DNA from 3 places in the Pseudomonas brassicacearum genome. Region 3 is predicted to be linked to each of the others. Evidence: predicted binding sites of a transcription regulator. Region 3 holds the regulator's gene; each other region holds the start of a gene.

The links. The regulator sigma-54, encoded in region 3, starts transcription at its own class of promoters, with help from an activator protein. The targets are predictions, from matches to a motif close to ANTGGCATNNANNTTGCTNT.
Region 1: glnK (P-II family nitrogen regulator) is a predicted target of sigma-54. The motif match lies at 4,111-4,130, and genes of this name have one in related genera.
Region 2: flgB (flagellar basal body rod protein FlgB) is a predicted target of sigma-54. The motif match lies at 2,912-2,931, and genes of this name have one in related genera.

The regions. Positions count from the first base shown of each region.
Region 1 is NZ_CP045701.2:6,339,939-6,346,226, reverse strand. Features, by position in the region: gene GFU70_RS27685 (aldose 1-epimerase family protein) at 1-637, shown strand, start outside; gene GFU70_RS27680 (YifB family Mg chelatase-like AAA ATPase) at 644-2,137, opposite strand; gene GFU70_RS27675 (TylF/MycF/NovP-related O-methyltransferase) at 2,416-3,288, opposite strand; gene GFU70_RS27670 (accessory factor UbiK family protein) at 3,657-3,917, opposite strand; gene glnK (P-II family nitrogen regulator) at 4,332-4,670, shown strand; gene GFU70_RS27660 (ammonium transporter) at 4,704-6,029, shown strand; gene GFU70_RS27655 (secondary thiamine-phosphate synthase enzyme YjbQ) at 6,242-6,288, shown strand, end outside.
Region 2 is NZ_CP045701.2:4,995,112-5,001,399, forward strand. Features, by position in the region: gene flgE (flagellar hook protein FlgE) at 1-1,249, opposite strand, end outside; gene flgD (flagellar hook assembly protein FlgD) at 1,278-2,000, opposite strand; gene flgC (flagellar basal body rod protein FlgC) at 2,016-2,459, opposite strand; gene flgB (flagellar basal body rod protein FlgB) at 2,463-2,870, opposite strand; gene cheR (protein-glutamate O-methyltransferase CheR) at 3,141-3,968, opposite strand; gene GFU70_RS21515 (chemotaxis protein CheV) at 4,023-4,949, opposite strand; gene flgA (flagellar basal body P-ring formation chaperone FlgA) at 5,028-5,792, shown strand; gene flgM (flagellar biosynthesis anti-sigma factor FlgM) at 5,965-6,282, shown strand.
Region 3 is NZ_CP045701.2:1,071,075-1,077,362, forward strand. Features, by position in the region: gene GFU70_RS04505 (HPr family phosphocarrier protein) at 1-195, opposite strand, end outside; gene rapZ (RNase adapter RapZ) at 211-1,068, opposite strand; gene ptsN (PTS IIA-like nitrogen regulatory protein PtsN) at 1,071-1,535, opposite strand; gene hpf (ribosome hibernation-promoting factor, HPF/YfiA family) at 1,548-1,856, opposite strand; gene GFU70_RS04525 (RNA polymerase factor sigma-54) at 1,933-3,426, opposite strand; gene lptB (LPS export ABC transporter ATP-binding protein) at 3,591-4,316, opposite strand; gene lptA (lipopolysaccharide transport periplasmic protein LptA) at 4,316-4,864, opposite strand; gene lptC (LPS export ABC transporter periplasmic protein LptC) at 4,851-5,420, opposite strand; gene GFU70_RS04545 (KdsC family phosphatase) at 5,428-5,952, opposite strand; gene GFU70_RS04550 (KpsF/GutQ family sugar-phosphate isomerase) at 5,953-6,288, opposite strand, start outside.

The sequences.
Region 1 (6,288 bases), 1.3 Mb from region 3:
GGTACAGACCGAACTGGTCACCGAGCCTGGCAGCGTGACGTTCGCGCTCAGCGATACGCTGACCAACAACGGTGATTATCCGAAGGAGTACCAAGCGCTCTACCACAGCAACTTCAGCACACCTTTCCTGGAGCAGGGCGCTCGTTTCGCGGCACCGGTCAAGCAGGTCTCGCCGTTCAACGACAAGGCCAAGGGTGACTTGCCCGATTGGCAAACCTACCGGGCCCCCACCAAGGATTACGACGAAACCGTCTATAACGTCGTGCCATACGCCGATGCCAAGGGCGACACGCTCACCGTGCTGCACAACAAGGCCGGTAGCCTCGGTGTGTCGGTGGGCTTCAACACCAGCACGCTTCCGGTGTTCTCCCTATGGAAAAACACCGATACCCAAGGCCAGGGCTACGTGACCGGGTTGGAGCCAGGCACCAGTTTTTCCTATAACCGCCGGTATCAACGTCCCCTGGGCCTGGTTCCCACCATCGGGCCGAAAGAACATAAGCAATTCCAGATCCACTACAGCCTGTTGGCGGACAAGGGCTCCGTGGATACGGCGCTCAAGCGCATCGACGCTATCCAGAACGGTCAAAAAACCGAGGTGCGGAACACACCGTTGGTAGACCTGAGCAAACCATGAGACGGTTCAGGGGGTAGCCGGCCGATACTGCAACGCTTCGGCCAAGTGCTCGCGGCGGATGCACCCCGCTTGCTCCAGGTCCGCCAGTGTCCGGGCGACCTTGAGCAAGCGGTGGGCGGCGCGCAACGACAAGGTCAGCCGTTCGCAGGCGGTTTCCAGCCAGGTTTCATCGGTTGTGGATAACTTGCAATGCCGGCGCAACCCCGGCAGATCGAGGAAGGCGTTGGCGCAGCCCTGACGCCGGTGCTGACGCTCCCGGGCCTCGGCCACCTGCTCGGCGACCGTGGCGGTATCGTCTCCGGCTTCGCTCTTGGGGTTCAACGCCGTGGCTTCCCGGGCGACGGTCAGGTGCAGGTCGATGCGGTCCAGCAGCGGGCCGGAGAGTTTGTTGCGGTAGCGCTGCACCATGTCCGGTGTACAGCAGCAGCGGCCGCTGGGCTCGCCAAGGTATCCACAGGGGCAGGGGTTCATCGCTGCCACCAACTGGAAACGCGCCGGGAAGCGCACTCGGTCACGAGCGCGAGAAACCACGATATGCCCAGACTCCAGCGGCTCTCTCAAGACCTCCAGCACCCTACGATCGAATTCCGGCAGTTCATCCAGAAACAGCACGCCATGGTGGGCGAGGGTGATCTCCCCCGGTTGCGGTTTTGACCCGCCACCCACCAGCGCCGGGCCGGAAGCCGAGTGGTGTGGCTGGCGAAACGGACGCTGCGGCCAATGGCTCAACGGCACGCAACTGGCCACCGACTGGATGGCCGCGACCTCCAGGGCCTCACTTTCGGCCAGCGGTGGCAACAGCCCCGGCAGGCGGCTCGCCAGCAGTGTCTTGCCGGTGCCCGGCGGCCCGCTGAACAACAGGTTATGAGCCCCCGCGGCGGCAATCAGCAAGGCCCGCTTGGCCCCGACCTGGCCTTGTACTTCATTCAGGTCGGGGTAGGGTTTGCTGGCCGAGAGCAGCCCATTGGAAACGAAAGGGCCGATCGGCGTATGCCCATTGAAGTGCGCCACTGCTTCGAGCAGATGGTCCACGGCGATCACCTTCAGCCCCGAGGCCAGGCAGGCTTCCTCGGCATTGGCCCGCGGCACCACCAGCATGCGCCCGGCCTTGCGCGCCGCCAGCGCCGCGGGCAAGACCCCGCGCACCGGTCGCACCGCGCCGGACAATGCCAGCTCACCGAGGCATTCCACGTCGTCCAGCGTCAGGGTTGGCACCTGCACACTGGCCGACAGGATCCCCAAAGCGATGGCCAGGTCGAAGCGCCCACCGTCCTTTGGCAGGTCCGCTGGCGCCAGGTTCAGGGTGATACGCCGTGCCGGGAAGTTCAGCCCCGAATTGATGATCGCGCTGCGCACCCGATCCTTGCTTTCCTTCACCGCCGCCTCCGGCAGGCCAACCATCGTCAGTGACGGCAAGCCATTGGCCAGATGGACTTCAACGGTAACGGCGGGCGCTTCCACACCCACTTGGGCGCGGCTATGGACAATGGCCAGAGACATGGATAGTTCCTTTGGTGGGGGCAAACCGCGTCCTGCGGTTCTGGAAGGGTAGTAGCGATATGGCGAGTTAGCGTGAGGATGCAGCCGTCAAATATGGACCGGATGTTACAAATGAATGACGCGTAGAAAAATTTTTCCTCACTCTAACCTTGGCGTCGGAAACGTTGCCGGGGGAGGGATAAGGGAGGGCAGTCTCTCGGACCGCCGCTACCTGAATGCTCAATAGATACCGAGAGTTTTGTTACTCATATGCTTGGACGTATCTCCCTCATACGAGCTCAAGGCTTGATCAAGAGACCTTGACCGGTAGGCAAACTCAAAATCGACAAATTCATTTTTTCTGCCCATTGATCCATGCCTTCTTTTTGCGGCTGATAGCCAAAGTAGGCGTAATCATCCAACAAAATAAACGCATTAGGTACCAAGCGATCCCACAAGTAATCAATGGCCGCCACTTCAGGAATCGTGCAGTTCAAGTCAATGTGCAGGAATGCAATTCGGGTCGAATCAATTTGGGGGAGCGTGTCCGGAATGCTGCCCTGAATAATGGTTGCTCTTGGCCACTCTGCAAAATTTTTTTTCACTGACTCGAGATTGGTTGTATAGAAACCGGAGGTTATCTCTCTGCGGTTACGCTCAGACACACCACCCTCCCGTTCTTCATCTGATAGATAACGCTCATCGAGGCCAGCAAAAGTGTCTAAGAGATAAAAGACTCTGTTGGTCTTGTTCCAGTCCAAGTCATGCATAATAGCGGAACTTAAGAATCCACGATTGACACCGCACTCCACGAAGTCACCTGTGAGTTTCGCAGCAGATCTCGCGGCCCAAAGCCCAACATGAACTCTCCAGAACCATTTGTAATCCATGCCCGCGGCAGCTACGCCGCGACCATAGGCGGTCCTGTAAGCGGGATCAATCATGAAGTCATGGTTGTGTCTGGAGGCCAACCCATCGTGATTATAGGTTTCATCAATTTTTGGGTGTAATGGGTTATATTTTTTTTCAATATAACGTGCGGCACCCTTGTAAGCTCGTCCTTCCGGTATGCCGAATTTCAAGTAATGCAGTGCTGGATTTAATCCTGCCTTAAGCACATCGGGGTGTAACTCTAAATACTTATCAGGGGAAAAATCGTCAGGTAGAGTCATTGAATCTCCGTGTTTAATTTTTTGACGTTCCAGGTACTACCAGACTTATAGGGTTGACGAATATTAGCCCACTAGCCGTGTCTTCATGTAGTTTTAAGCATGATCGTAAACCGATGTTCAACAGCAAATAGCACGTTAACCAGCGTTGTATAGCACGGCGGTGTAAAAATGCAATGGCGATAGGCTACTAGAAAGTATTTGGTTTAGGCCTGCCGGGCATGATCATTTGAACGGGCGATGGGGGGCCTCCCCGGCACCATTAGAATACGCACGGCCTTGTACACGGGAACGCCAACTTTGCGCGGCAATAGGGGGGGCAATAGGGCGAGACAGCAAATCGCAGCCTTCGGCCACCCCTGCAAGGAAGGTTATTCGGTAGGTGGATTTACCTTCGCCTCCAACTCCGCGACCTTGGCCTCCAGGCTTTCGAGCCGCGCCCGGGTCCGGGCCAGCACAACCATCTGGCTGTCGAATTCTTCCCGGCTCACCAGGTCCAGTTTGCTGAAGCCGCTTTGCAGCAGGGCCTTGAACTGGCTTTCGATTTCGCTTTTGGGCAGCGGCGTGTCGCCACTCAAGAGGCGGGAGGCGTGGCCGCTCAGGGCGTCGAGGAGGTCTTTGGGCGCAAGCATGGCAGGTGTCCTGAAAACAATGGCAGGCAGTGTATCACGCAGTGTCTATAGTCAATTCGCAAGCCAGGGATGCACGCTTTTCGCGCATGGTGCTGGACGTCGCTGCACTGTTGTTGTGCGTATCGCTGCACTTCATGGCGCGGCGCACATCGAGCAGGTGGCCAAGAGACTGATATCAGAGGGTTTGGGTGCAGATGGCAAGGTTTCTGCTTAGAGGCTGATGACCCATGCACTGATGCAGTCGCTGTGACGAATGCAGTGCAGCAGACGGAACGGGGAGTTCCGTCAGGATCGGTTAACTGGCACCTGTCGGGCAACTTGGGCCGACGATGCGTTACAAAGCCAGGCACTGCGCTTAGACTTGAGTCGGGTTTGTTTTCCTGGGGCAAGTCCACCAATTCGGGAGAAAGTTTCATGAAGCTAGTCACTGCCATCATCAAGCCGTTCAAGTTGGACGACGTGCGCGAGTCGTTGTCCGAGATCGGCGTGCAGGGCATTACCGTTACTGAGGTCAAAGGCTTCGGTCGGCAGAAAGGTCACACCGAGCTGTATCGCGGCGCGGAATACGTGGTCGATTTCCTGCCCAAGGTGAAGATCGACGTCGCCATTGACGACAAGGATCTTGATCGGGTGATCGAGGCAATCACCAAGGCCGCCAACACCGGCAAGATCGGTGACGGGAAGATCTTTGTGGTCAATCTGGAACAGGCTATCCGCATCCGTACCGGCGAAACCGATACCGACGCTATCTAGGCCGCCAAACCCAACGCCCCAGGAGAAAACAATATGACTCTGCGTAAATTCGCAGGGCTAGGAGCCCTGTTGTCCTTCGCAATGCCTGGCCTGGCCATGGCAGAAGAAGCGGCAGCCCCAGTCCTGAACTCCGGCGACACCGCCTGGATGCTCACGGCCACGATTCTTGTACTGTTCATGACCATTCCCGGCCTGGCGCTGTTCTACGGCGGCATGGTTCGGTCGAAAAACATTCTTTCGGTGATGATGCAATGCTTTGCCATTACCGGTCTGATCAGCATTCTGTGGGTCATTTACGGCTACAGCATTGCGTTCGACACCACGGGGATGGAGCAGGGCGTCGTCAACTTCAATTCGTTCGTCGGGGGTCTGAACAAGGCATTCCTGGCGGGCCTCACGCCCGATAGCCTGACTGGCCTGTTCCCTGAAGCGGTGTTCATCACCTTCCAGATGACGTTCGCCATCATCACCCCGGCCCTGATCGTCGGCGCGTTTGCCGAGCGGATGAAGTTCTCCGCCATGCTGATCTTCATGGCCGTGTGGTTCACCCTGGTGTATGCACCGATTGCCCACATGGTCTGGTCCGGCAACGGCGGCCTGATGTGGGACTGGGGCGTGCTGGACTTCGCCGGCGGCACCGTGGTGCACATCAACGCTGGTATTGCTGGCCTGGTGGCGTGCCTGGTACTGGGCAAGCGCAAGGGCTTCCCGACTACTCCGATGGCGCCGCATAACCTGGGTTACACCCTGATGGGCGCGGCCATGCTGTGGGTCGGCTGGTTCGGCTTCAACGCCGGCTCCGCCATCGCGGCCAACGGCACCGCCGGCATGGCGATGCTGGTGACCCAGATCGCGACCGCTGCGGCGGCGCTGGGCTGGATGTTTGCCGAGTGGATCACCCATGGCAAGCCAAGCGCACTGGGCATCGCCTCGGGCGTGGTGGCCGGCCTGGTTGCCATCACCCCGGCTGCCGGCACCGTGGGCCCAATGGGCGCCCTGGTCATTGGCCTGGCAGCGGGCGTGGTGTGCTTCTTCTGCGCCACCACCCTCAAGCGCAAACTCGGCTACGACGACTCCCTGGACGCCTTCGGCGTGCACGGCATCGGCGGTATCCTCGGCGCGATCCTGACCGGTGTGTTCGCAGCACCAGCCCTGGGTGGCTTCGGCACCGTGACCGATATCGGTGCGCAGGTGTGGATTCAATTCAAGGGCGTGGGTTTCACGGTGATCTATACCGCGATCGTCACCTTCATCATCCTCAAGGTCCTGGACGCCGTCATGGGTCTGCGTGTCTCCGAGGAAGAAGAAGCCGTGGGCCTGGACCTGGCCCAGCACAACGAGCGTGGTTACAACCTGTAAGCACACGCAATAAAAAATGCCCGGTTCGCCGGGCATTTTTTTGTCTGGAATTTGTCATTGCTCACAAGGTGCAGCGGTTTTTCCGACGCCTTTTGTTGTGGATGCGACACAGGTTTTTATACCGCCAAAGGCTTACACCGAAGCAAGAATATTAGGCCCTTTGTTTTTTCCCAGAGCGCGCTAGAATGCGCGCCGAACGTGCGGAGATCTGTATGTGGCAACAGACGCTGATAACCCTGCGGGCAAGGCCTCGGGGCTT
Region 2 (6,288 bases), 2.7 Mb from region 3:
CGTTCGCCTGGTAGTTGCTCTGGGCCTTGATCAGCTCGACCAGTTCGTTGGTCAGGTTGACGTTGGATTCTTCCAGGGAGTTGGACACGATCGAACCCAGGGTCCCGGTTTCCGGGGCGTCGTAGCCCGGGATGCCCGAGGCGAAGGTTTCTTTCCAGCTGGTGCCGCCTACCGGCTGCAAACCTTGCTCGTTGGTGAAACTGGCGAGGGCGAGCTGGCCGATCGGCTTGGTCTGGTTGTTGCTGAAGTTGGCCAGCAATACACCGCTGCCGTCGATGGTCAGGTTGGTGATCTGGCCGGTGGCATAACCGTTCTGGGCAGGGATCGAGCGGGCGGTGTCGGCGTTGAACTGGGTGGTGTTGGCCATGGACACCGTAATCGTCGACGAACCGGCGCCGTTAGCGGTCCACACGCCATTGGTGACAGTACCAGGCACCCAACCGGTCAGCACAAGATCGCTGTTGACGGTCGCAGGCGGGGTGCTGACCTGGACCAGCTTGCCACTCGAATCAAAGGTCATCGTCGAAGGAACCGGAGCGTTCGGAGCGACCGGCGCGCTGCCATCCAGGTTACGACCATCGATCAAGGTATAGACATCCCACGTGTTGGCGCCAGTCTTGACCATGTACTGGTCCATGGAGTGCTGGTTACCCTGGGTATCGTAGACAGGGGTGGTGAATTGCTTTGTGAACGTGGCCGTATCGGTCGGGTCGAACGCCAAGGCCGGATCAGTCTGATCAATCGCCGTCGCCGTCGAGTTCAGGTTGATCGTCGACGAAACCAGGCTGGTGGCTTGCGGCGGCAGGTTCGAGGTGTCGATGCGCAGGTCGGTCAGGATGCCGTTGAGGATGTTGCCATTGGCATCCACGCCATAACCCTGCAGGCGTGAAGTGCCATCGCTGTTAGTGATGAAGCCTTCCTTGTCGGTCTTGAAGGTACCGGCACGGGTGTAGCTCAGCGAACCGTCGTTGCTCAGGACAAAGAAGCCCTGACCCTGGATACCCATGTCCAGCACGTTGCCGGTGTTGTTCACATCACCCTGGCCGAACTGCTGGGAAACGTTGGCCAGGCGTACGCCGTTGCCGACGGTCTTGCTGCCCGAGCCCAACTTGGTGGCCGAGTAGACGTCTTCGAATTCCGCGCGGGACGATTTGAAACCGGTGGTCGCCACGTTGGCGATGTTGTTGCCGGTCACGTCCAGCTGTTTGTTGGCTGCATAGAGACCGCTAAGGCCGATGTTGAAAGACATGTTGACTCCTTTTGCCGGTTAGTCGGCTCTACATACCAATAGTTTGTACTTTGGACAGGGCGATGCTGCCCAGCCCGGCCAGGTTGAGCATCAGCTCACCGCCCGTCTGGCTGATCGTCACGCTGCTGACCGTGGCCGGCAGGTTAGTGATCAGCGACACGGCCTTGCTGTCGATAGTGGTCGAAGCGGTGAAGGTATAGGTGCCCGACTCGACCGTCGTGCCCGCGTCGTTCTTGCCGTCCCAGATGAACGCCGAATTGCCGGCGTTCTGGCTGCCCAGGTCGATGGTGCGAACGGTCTTGCCGTCCTTGTCCACGATCTTGACCGCGACGGAAGACACCGATGTCGGTACCACCACCGTGCCGTTGAGGCTCTTGGAGGTATCGACCACGGCCTTGTCGCCCGGAGCGATGACCGAGCGACCGACCAGCGACGAGGCCTGCAAGGCCTGGGACGAGTTGTAGTTGCCGGCGATGCCGCTCACGGTCTCGTTGAGCGTGGTGATGCCTTCCAGGCTGCTGAACTGCGCCAGTTGGGCAACGAACTCGCCGTTATCCTGTGGCTCCAGCGGGTTCTGGTTTTTCAGCTGAGTGACCAGCAACTGCAGGAACGCATCCTTGCCCAACTCCTTCTTGCCGGTCGCTGCACTGGTTGCCGCGCCCAGGCCATCGGTCGTGGTGTTGGTCTTGACCGAGGAGTTGGCCAGAATCTCGTTGAGACTCAAACCGCTGGTAGTGTTGGTGACGCTCATGTGAATCGCCCCTTATCACTGACCGAGGGTCAGGACCTTCTGCATCATGGTTTTGGCAGTGTTCATCATTTCGACGTTGGTCTGGAACGAACGACTGGCGGAAATCATGTCGGCCATTTCTTCGACGACGTTGACGTTCGGGTAATAGACATAACCCTTGGCGTCTGCGGCCGGATGGTTTGGTTCATAACGTGCGTCGAGGTTGCTCTGGTCTTCGACCACGCCAAGCACCTGTACGCCCTGCCCGGCCGCGTCCTGCTCCTGGAACAGCGAGCCGCTGCCGCCGGACTGGCCGCCCTGGAACATGGTGGCGAATACCGGGTGACGGGCGCGGTAGGTCTGGTCGATGCTCGACGAAACGGTCTCGGCGTTGGCGATGTTACTGGCCACAGTGTTCAGGCGAGTGGTCTGGGCACTCATGGCACTGCCGGCAATGTTGAATACGCTAGCGATCGACATGGCTTACTCTCCGCGCAGGGCCGATACCAGCCCTTTGAACTTGCTGTTGAGCAGGGTGAAGCTGGCCTGGAAGTTCACGGAGTTTTCCGCGTAGTTGGACTGTTCCAGTTGAGCGTCCACGGTGTTCTGGTCGATCGAAGGTTGCATCGGGGTGCGATACATCAGCGATTCATCGCCATTGCCCAAGCCTTCAGCTTCGATATGACGGCTGTTGGTCGTGTTCAGGGCGAAGTGGCCGTTCTTGGTCTTCTCGTTCTGCTCGGCGAGCACTTTGGAGAAGTCCAGGTCCCGCGCCTTGTAGTTCGGGGTGTCGGCGTTGGCGATGTTGTTGGCCAGGACTTCGGCACGCTGGGCGCGGAAGCTCAGGGCCTGTTCGTGGATACCGAGCGCTTTATCGAAGCTGATGCTCATGTCGGAAACCTTTGGGTGACCAGAATGTACGTGCGATGAACTTAGCAAGCAGCGTGCCACTTTGGAAAAGCCCATAAACCGGGGCTTTGCGGGCATCGGCAAAGCGGCAATGCCAGAAAAGCGGCAACTGGCTTCCGCAGGCTGCCGCTTTTCTGCCGCTTTCATCCAGTCGACGAGGAACAAGCCCGCTCCCACAGTGGTGAATGGAAATCGGCAGGCAAAAAAACGGGAGCCCCGTGGGACTCCCGTTTTTTTGACAACCCAAGCCAATCACTTCGCCTGGTAGATGATCCCCGGGCTGCACTGGACCATCTGGTAATGATCCGGCAAACCGTTCAACGCCTCGGAGGCGCCGAGGAACAGGTAGCCGCCCGGCTTGAGCGTGCTATGGATACGCAACAGAATGTCTTTCTTCACTTCGGCGGAGAAGTAGATCAGCACGTTGCGGCAAAACACGATGTCGAACTTGCCCAGGCTGGCATAGCTGTCCAGCAGGTTGAACGAGCGGAACTCCACCCGACTCTTGATCGGTGCCTTGACCACCCATTTGCCCGGCCCTTTCGGGTCGAAGTAACGTTGCAGGCGATCCGGCGACAGGCCCCGGCCGATGGCCAGGCTGTCGTACTCACCGGTCTTGCAGTTATTGAGCATGGTCCCGGACAGGTCGGTGGCGACGATCTGCACGCCGCCTTTCAGCTGGCCGAGGTTGGACCGTTCGAACTCGTCGATGGACATCGACAGCGAATAGGGTTCCTGCCCCGACGAACAGGCCGCCGACCAGATCCGCAGACGCTGGCCCGGGCTGGCCTTGATGGCCGCCGGCAGCACTTTGTTCTTCAATACCTCGAACGGATAGGTGTCACGAAACCACAGGGTTTCGTTGGTGGTCATCGCGTCCACCACCATCTCGCGCAAGCCACTGCGCGGCTGGGTCTGGATACGCTGCACCAGTTCGCCCAATGACTTGAGGCCCTGTTGTTCCATCAATTTATTGAGACGGCTCGACACCAGGTATTGCTTGTTTTCACCAAGCAAGATGCCACAGGCTTTTTCCAGGAAGACCCGGAACTGTTCGAAATCCAAATTACCCGTAGACAAGATACCGCCTCTTTCATCGTGTTGACTTGCCGGACGCACAACGCGCCCGACCTTTTATTCTGCCGCCTTGATCCGATCGACGACCCGTGAAGCCAGGTCATCGGGACGGAATTTCGCCAGGAAATCGTCTGCGCCGACCTTCTTGACCATCGCCTGGTTGAAAACCCCGGACAATGAAGTATGCAAGATGATGTGCAGTTTCTGCATGCGCGGGTCACTGCGGATTTCCGACGTCAGGGTGTACCCGTCCATCTCCGGCATCTCAATGTCGGAGATCATCATCAGGAACTCTTCCTCGGGCTTCTTGCCCTCGTCGACCAGCTTGCGCAGGTAATCCAGCGCCTGTCGCCCGTCATTCAACGCCACTACCTCGACGCCGACCGTTTGCAGGCAACGGGTCACCTGCTTGCGGGCCACCGACGAGTCATCGACGGTCAACACCCGCAACGAAATCGCCTTGTGTTGGGTTTCGGCATCCACCACACCCACGGAGATCGCTTCCGGCGTGGGCGCAACTTCGGCGAGGATCTTCTCCACGTCGATGATTTCCACCAATTGGTTATCGACCCGGGTCACCGCCGTGAGGTAGTGATCGCGGCCGGTGCCCTTGGGCGGTGGATGGATCTCTTCCCAGTTCATGTTGACGATGCGCTCCACCGAGCGCACCAGGAAACCCTGGGTCTTGGTGTTGTACTCAGTGATGATCACAAACGGATTGCTCTGGTCCAGCAGACGACCGGAACCGGTCGCCATCGCCAGGTCGAGAATCGGGATGGTCGCTCCCCGAATATTGGCCACACCGCACACGACGGGGCTGGACTTGGGCATCAAGGTCAGCTTGGGGCATTGCAGCACCTCGCGAACCTTGAATACGTTGATCCCATACATTTGTTGGCCGTCGAGACGGAACAACAACAGCTCCAGGCGATTCTGACCAACCAGCTGAGTGCGCTGGTTTACCGAATCCATTACTCCCGCCATGCCCTGACTCCTACCTAACGCTAATGTGTCCGACGCGCATTCATCACTAAACGGCACGGGGCTTGCTATTGAACCGGCATGAACGCACAAACGACATTTTCTCGACGCCTGACCACTCACTGCCGCCACTGGCTCGGTGCACTGCTGGCTGTCTGCCTGCTCACTTCGGGCGGTCCTGCCCTTGCTGCTGTTCCGGTTACCTTGCCTGATCTCCTTATCGGCGTCACTCAGGGCTTTCTTGAATTCACCGTAGAAGACTATCTGGCTACCAGTCAAACGGAAGGTCGCTACGAGATCGAAGTCAACCAGATCGATCCGCGCCTGCGCATGCCAATGTGCGACAAGGAATTGACTGCTTCGCTGGAGAGCCCGTCACGCCCCCTGGGCCGCGTCACGGTGAAGGTTCGTTGCGACAGCACCACGCCCTGGACGGTGTTCGTGCCCGCTCAAGTGCGCCTGTTTCGGGAAATCGTCACCACCACGCGTCCGCTGAGGCGGGCCGGGATCGTCGAGCCCCAGGACGTGACGTTGCGCGAACGGGACGTCAGCCAGATCAACCAGGGCTTCCTGACCTCCGTCGACCAGGCCATCGGACAGAAACTTGTCCGACCAATGGTCGCCGATCAGATCGTGACACTGGTCCACCTGGAGCAGGCCGAGGTGGTCCGCAAGGGCGACCAGGTGGTCATCACCGCCCGCAGCGGCTCCCTGTCCGTGCGGATGCCCGGCGAGGCCTTGTCCAACGGTGGCATGCGTGAACAGATACGGGTAAAAAACCTCAACTCCCAGCGCGTTATCAAGGCGCAGGTGATGGCCCCGGGCCAAGTGGAAGTGGCGATGTAGTGATCGGGTAGAGGAGGTAGAAAGCTGGCGCTTGATCCCGGTGTTCCCTAGACTGTGCCTTATGCAAAGGCAAGCGCAGACGTGCGCACGTTCATTGTATAAATGAGCCTAAAGTTTTTTTGGGGATGGCCGAAAACATGGCAAGCGTCCAAATACCCAGAGGTTTTTTACCATGGTCATCGATTTCAATCGTTTAAACAGCTCTTCACCGCTGACAGGCACTACGCGTACCAGCGCCACCAAGGAAACCGTCGAAACCGACAAATCCGCGCCGCTGTCTACACCCGCCGAACAGGTCAGCAACGGGGAGTCGGTACACCTCAGCAATGAGGCTCAGCAGTTGCAGAAGGTCACTGACAAGCTGCGCGATCAACCTGTCGTCGACAACGCCCGTGTGGCCGAGTTGAAAGCAGCCATCGCCGATGGCAGCTACAAGGTCGACAGCAACCGCGTAGCCAGCAAACTGCTCAACTTCGAAGCCCAGCGCTAGGCCGCC
Region 3 (6,288 bases):
CAGGTGGATCTTGGTGCCCTTGCCGGCGGCGAGCATCATCATCGCCATGATGCTTTTACCGTCGACCGCAGTCTCGGGCGTGCGGCCAACCCTGATGGTGGTGTCCTTGAACTGGCCCGCGACTCCGACGAACTTGGCCGACGCTCGGGCATGCAAACCCAGCTTGTTGATGATTTCAATTTCCTGAGCAGGCATCGCGATGTGAATCCTTTAGCTGAGGTCGCGGTGGCGAACCTGGACGTTCTTCAGGGATTGTTGCAGGAGTTGACCCAGGCGTTCGGTCAGGTAGACGGAGCGGTGATGTCCACCGGTACAACCGATGGCGATCGTGACATAGGCGCGGTTGCTCGCGGCAAAGCGGGGCAGCCATTTGAGCAGGTAGCTGGAGATGTCCTGGTACATTTCCTCGACATCCGGCTGGGCGGCCAGGTAATCGATCACCGGTTGGTCGAGCCCGGATTGCTCGCGCAATTCCGGTTTCCAATAAGGATTGGGCAGGCAGCGCACATCGAACACCAGGTCGGCGTCTACGGGCATGCCACGCTTGAAACCGAACGACTCCACCAGGAACGCCGTGCCCGGCTCAGGCTGGTTGAGCAGGCGCAGCTTGATCGTGTCGCGCAACTGATACAGGTTCAGGTGCGTGGTGTTGACCTTCAGGTCCGCCAAGTCGGCGATCGGCCCCAATAGTTGGCTTTCATCCTCGATGGCTTCGGCCAGGGAGCGGTTGGCATTGCTCAGCGGGTGGCGCCGGCGGGTTTCGGAAAAACGCTTGAGCAGTGTCTCTTCATCGGCATCCAGGTACAGCACGTCGCACTGGATATGCCGGCTGCGCACTTCCTCGAGCAGTTCAGGAAAACGCGACAGGTGGCTTGGCAGGTTACGCGCATCGATGGAGACCGCCACCAGTGGCTGCGCCAGCTCGGTGTGGATCAGGGCGCGCTCGGCCAGTTCCGGCAGCAGGCCGGCGGGCAAATTGTCGATGCAATAGTAGCCGCTGTCCTCAAGCACGGCGAGGGCCGTGCTTTTACCGGAGCCGGAGCGGCCACTGACAATGATCATGCGCATTTTTAATGACCGTTCTGCTCGTCCAGGACAACCTGGTACAACGCTTCGTTGCTTGGTGCGCTGCGCAGTTTTTCGCGCACTTCCTTGCGGTCCAGCATGCTGGCAATCTGGCGCAGCAGCTCGAGGTGCGCATCGGTCGCCGCTTCCGGTACCAGCAATACAAACAGCAGGTCGACCGGGGCGCCGTCGATGGCGTCGAAATCGATAGCCGTTTCAAGGTGCAACAGCGCGCTGATCGGCGCCTCACAGCCCTTGAGACGGCAATGGGGAATGGCGATGCCGTTGCCAAAACCGGTGGAACCGAGTTTTTCACGGGCAACCAGGGCCTCGAAGACGTCCTGCATGACCAGATCAGGCACCTCGCGGTGGATCAGGTTGGCAATGTGTTCGAGGGCTTTCTTTTTACTGCCGCCCGGCGCGTTCACTTGGGAGCGGCCGGGGGTCAGGATGGTTTCTAGTCGGATCATGGATTGGGGGGGTTAACGACCGGTCGCGCCCTGGAGGAGGCTCTGGGTCTTTTCCTTATGCTTTTTGAGTTGGCGATCCAGCTTGTCGGTCAGCAGGTCAATCGCGGCATACATGTCTGTGTGCTCTGCGTTGGCAACCACTTCTCCGCCGGGGATATGCAGCGTGGCTTCGATTTTCTGCAGCAGTTTCTCGACGGTCATCGTGACTTGCACGTTGGTGATCTTGTCGAAATGCCTCTCCAATCGGTCGAGTTTTTCGCCGATGTAGGTGCGCAGGGGTTCGGTCACTTCCAGTTGGTGTCCACTGATGTTGACTTGCATACAGCTTCTCCTTCGTTGCCAGTGCATAAAGCGGCAGGCAGAAATGCCTGCCACTGGAACGCTGTGGCGTGGCCTGTTACATCAACCGCTTGCGTTCGCTCGAAGGCGCGATCCCGAGGGATTCGCGGTATTTGGCGACGGTACGGCGGGCCACCTGAATGCCTTGTGCCTCCAGTAAACCAGCGATCTTGCTGTCACTCAACGGCTTTTTCTGATTTTCCGCGGCCACCAGTTTTTTGATGATCGCGCGGATGGCCGTGGACGAGCATTCGCCGCCTTCGGAGGTGCTGACGTGGCTGGAGAAAAAATATTTCAATTCATAGATGCCCCGGGGGGTATGCATGAATTTCTGGGTGGTTACCCGGGAAATCGTCGACTCGTGCATGCCCACTGCCTCGGCAATGTCATGCAGGACCAACGGTTTCATCGCTTCATCGCCATACTCCAGGAAGCCGCGCTGATGCTCGACGATCTGGGTGGCCACTTTCATCAGGGTTTCGTTGCGGCTTTGCAGGCTCTTGATGAACCAGCGCGCCTCCTGCAACTGGTTGCGCATGAAAGTGTTGTCGGCGCTGGTGTCGGCGCGCTTCACAAAGCCGGCGTACTGGGCGTTGACCCGCAGCTTGGGCACCGATTCCTGGTTGAGCTCCACCAGCCAGCGGTCGTTGTGCTTGCGCACGATTACGTCTGGAACCACGTATTCGGGCTCGGTGGATTCGATCTGCGAGCCGGGGCGCGGGTTGAGGCTCTGCACCAGTTCGATCACCTGGCGCAGTTCATCTTCCTTGAGCTTCATGCGACGCATCAACTGGCTGTAGTCGCGACCGCCCAGCAAGTCGATGTAGTCGGTGACCAGCCGCTTGGCTTCGGCCAGCCACGGGGTCTTGGCGGACAACTGGCGCAGTTGCAGCAACAGGCACTCGCCCAGGTTGCGGGCGCCGATGCCAGCCGGTTCGAACTGCTGGATGCGATGGAGGACGGCTTCGATCTCGTCCAGCTCGATGTCGAGCTCGGGATCGAAGGCTTCGAGGATTTCTTCGAGGGTCTCGTCCAGGTAGCCCTGGTTGTTGATGCAATCGATCAGGGTCACGGCGATCAGGCGATCGGTGTCGGACATCGGCGCCAGGTTCAGCTGCCACAGCAGGTGGCTTTGCAGGCTTTCGCCGGCGGAGGTGCGGGTGGTGAAGTCCCACTCGTCGTCATCGCTGCTCGGCAGGCTGCTGGCGCTGGTCTGATAGACGTCTTCCCAGGCCGTGTCCACGGGCAGTTCGTTGGGGATGCGTTCGTTCCATTCGCCATCCTCGAGGTTGTCCACCGTCGGGGCGGCTTCCTGGTAGGTCGGTTCCGGGATTTCGGTGTTGGTCTTCTGCTCGACGTTGTCGGCCAGTGGGTCGGTGTTGTCGAAGTCGTCGCCTTCTTCCTGGCGTTCGAGCATCGGATTGGACTCCAGGGCCTCCTGGATCTCCTGTTGCAGGTCCAGGGTCGACAATTGGAGCAGGCGGATGGCCTGTTGCAGCTGCGGTGTCATCGTCAGCTGCTGGCCCATTCTCAAGACTAGCGATGGTTTCATGGCAGGGGCTTAACACCTTATTCGCCGGCGCACATGCGCCATCCACTACAGGGCGCCGAAGCGCCAAACTTAAGCAAATTATATGCCTGAAACTGAAGTGTTTGCCTAGGGCGTCGCCATAATAAAATGAAACGACGCTCTAACGATTCGCCAGACACTTTGGCTTACAGGCGGAACTCATGGCCCAGATACACTTCCTTGACCAGGTCATTGGCCAGGATCGCTGCGGAGTCGCCTTCGGCGATCAGCTGGCCGTCATTGACAATGTAGGCGGTTTCGCAGATATCCAGCGTCTCGCGCACGTTGTGGTCGGTGATCAGCACGCCGATCCCCTTGGCCTTGAGGTGATGGATGATCTGCTTGATGTCGCCCACCGAGATGGGGTCCACGCCGGCGAACGGTTCGTCGAGCAGGATGAACTTCGGTGCGGTGGCCAGGGCGCGGGCGATTTCCACGCGGCGCCGCTCGCCCCCGGACAGGCTCATGCCCAGGTTGTCGCGAATGTGGCTGATGTGGAATTCCTGCAGCAGGCTTTCCAATTCCTGGCGACGACCGGCCTTGTCGAGTTCCTTGCGGGTCTCGAGGATCGCCATGATGTTGTCGGCAACCGACAGTTTGCGGAAGATCGACGCTTCTTGCGGCAAATAGCCGATACCTGCCTTCGCCCGGCCGTGCATCGGCTGGTGGCTGACATCCAGGTCGTCGATCAGTACGCGACCCTGGTCGGCCTGGACCAGGCCGACGATCATGTAGAAGCAAGTGGTCTTGCCCGCGCCGTTGGGGCCGAGCAGGCCGACGATCTGGCCGCTGTCGATGGACAGGCTGACATCACGCACGACTTGACGGCTCTTGTAGCTCTTGGCCAGATGCTGAGCTTTCAGAGTTGCCATTACTGGGCCTTCTGCTCGTCGGTTTTCTTTTTCGGTTGGATCACCATGTCGATCCGCGGACGCGACTCGGTCACCTTGCTGCCGGTGGCGCGACCGGCGCTTGCCAGCTTCTTGACTGTGTCGTAGACGATTTTCTCGCCCTGGGTGATGTTGTTGTCCTTGTCGATGACCTTGGCGCGGTCGATCAGGACCACGCGATCCTTGGAGGCGTGGTACTGGATGGTGACCCCGTAGCCCTGCACAGGCTTGGTATCGCCGGCAGTTTGCAACTGCTCGAAATAGGCCAGGTTGCCCACCGAGGTCACCACGTCGATGTCGCCGGCCGGGGTGCGGGTGATGGTCACGGTATTGCCGGTGACCTTCATCGAGCCCTGGGTGATGATCACGTCACCTGTGTAGGTGGCGACACCTTTCTTGTCGTCGAGCTGGGCATCGTCGGCCTGGATGCGGATAGGTTGGTTGCGGTCGTCGGGAAGAGCCCAGGCGCTCGCGCTTCCCAGTGCTGCGCCCAGACTGAGCAAAATAGGGAGGGTTTTAGCGAGCTTCATACTGTCCTCTTACGTTCGATAGCAGGTGTATCCTGCTTTCCTTCAAATACGCTTTCATTCCCGTGCCGGTCGACACACCCCCGGCGCCGTCGATTCTAACGGGTTGCTCGGTCTGCGCATATTCTTGCTGTGGGAACACGGTCATGCGCGTGCTGGTGATGATGGTCGTACGGTTTTTCTCGTCGGTTCGGGCGATGCGCACCGAGTCGATCAGTTCCACTTCGGTGCCGCCGGAATTGACTTCGGCGTGCTCGCTCTGCACATGCCACGGAAACTCGGTGCCGCGGAACATGTTCAGGTCGGGCTTGGTGACCAGCGTAATGTCAGTGGCCTTTACGTGGTCGACCTTGTCGGACGTCATCTCATATTGCACTTTGCCGTCGGGCAGGTACTGCAGGGTATGCGTGTTGGTCGCGTACCAGTCGATCTTTTCCTCGATCTGGGTCGCGGGTCGGTCGAGAAACCGTTCGGGGCTGATGTTCCAGTAGCCCACCGCAGCGAAAATCGCCGCGATACAGCCGAACACCACGATGGTGCGAATCTTCTTGCTCAGCATAAATGGCTCACAGGTACGCGGCGTTGGCCGCTTCGAGGCGGCCCTGGGCGCGCAGGATCAGTTCACAGAATTCGCGGGCCGCACCTTCGCCGCCTCGCGCCGTGGTGACGCCGTGGGCATGCTCGCGCACGAAGCTGGCCGCGTTGGCGACTGCCATGCCCAGGCCTACCCGGCGAATCACCGGCAGGTCTGGCAGGTCGTCACCGAGGTAGGCCACCTGTTCATAGCTTAGGTTGAGTTGGCCCAGAAGCTCGTCCAGCACCACCAGTTTGTCTTCGCGCCCCTGGTAAAGGTGCGGGATGCCGAGGTTCTTCGCGCGTCGCTCGACCACCGGGGTCTTGCGACCGCTGATGATGGCGGTCTGCACGCCGGCGGCCATCAGCATCTTGATGCCTTGGCCGTCGAGGGTGTTGAACGTCTTGAACTCGCTGCCGTCTTCAAGGAAGTACAGGCGACCGTCGGTCAGCACGCCGTCGACATCGAACACCGCCAGCTTGATGGCCTGGCCGCGTTGCAACAGTTCTGTGTTCATTTACATGACTCCCGCACGCAGCAAATCGTGCATATTCAGGGCGCCCACCGGACGGTCCTCGTCGTCGACGACCACCAGGGCGCTGATCTTGTGGTCTTCCATGATTTTCAGGGCCTCGGCGGCGAGCATCTCGGCGCGGGCGGTCTTGCCGTGGGGCGTCATGACTTGCTCGATGGTGGCACTGTGGATGTCGATGGTGCGGTCCAGGGTGCGGCGCAGGTCGCCGTCGGTGAAGATCCCGGCGAGCTTGCCGTCGGCTTCCAGGACCACCGTCATGCCCAGCCCCTTGCGGGTCATCTCCATGAGCGCGTCCTTGAGCAGCGTGCCGCGCAACAC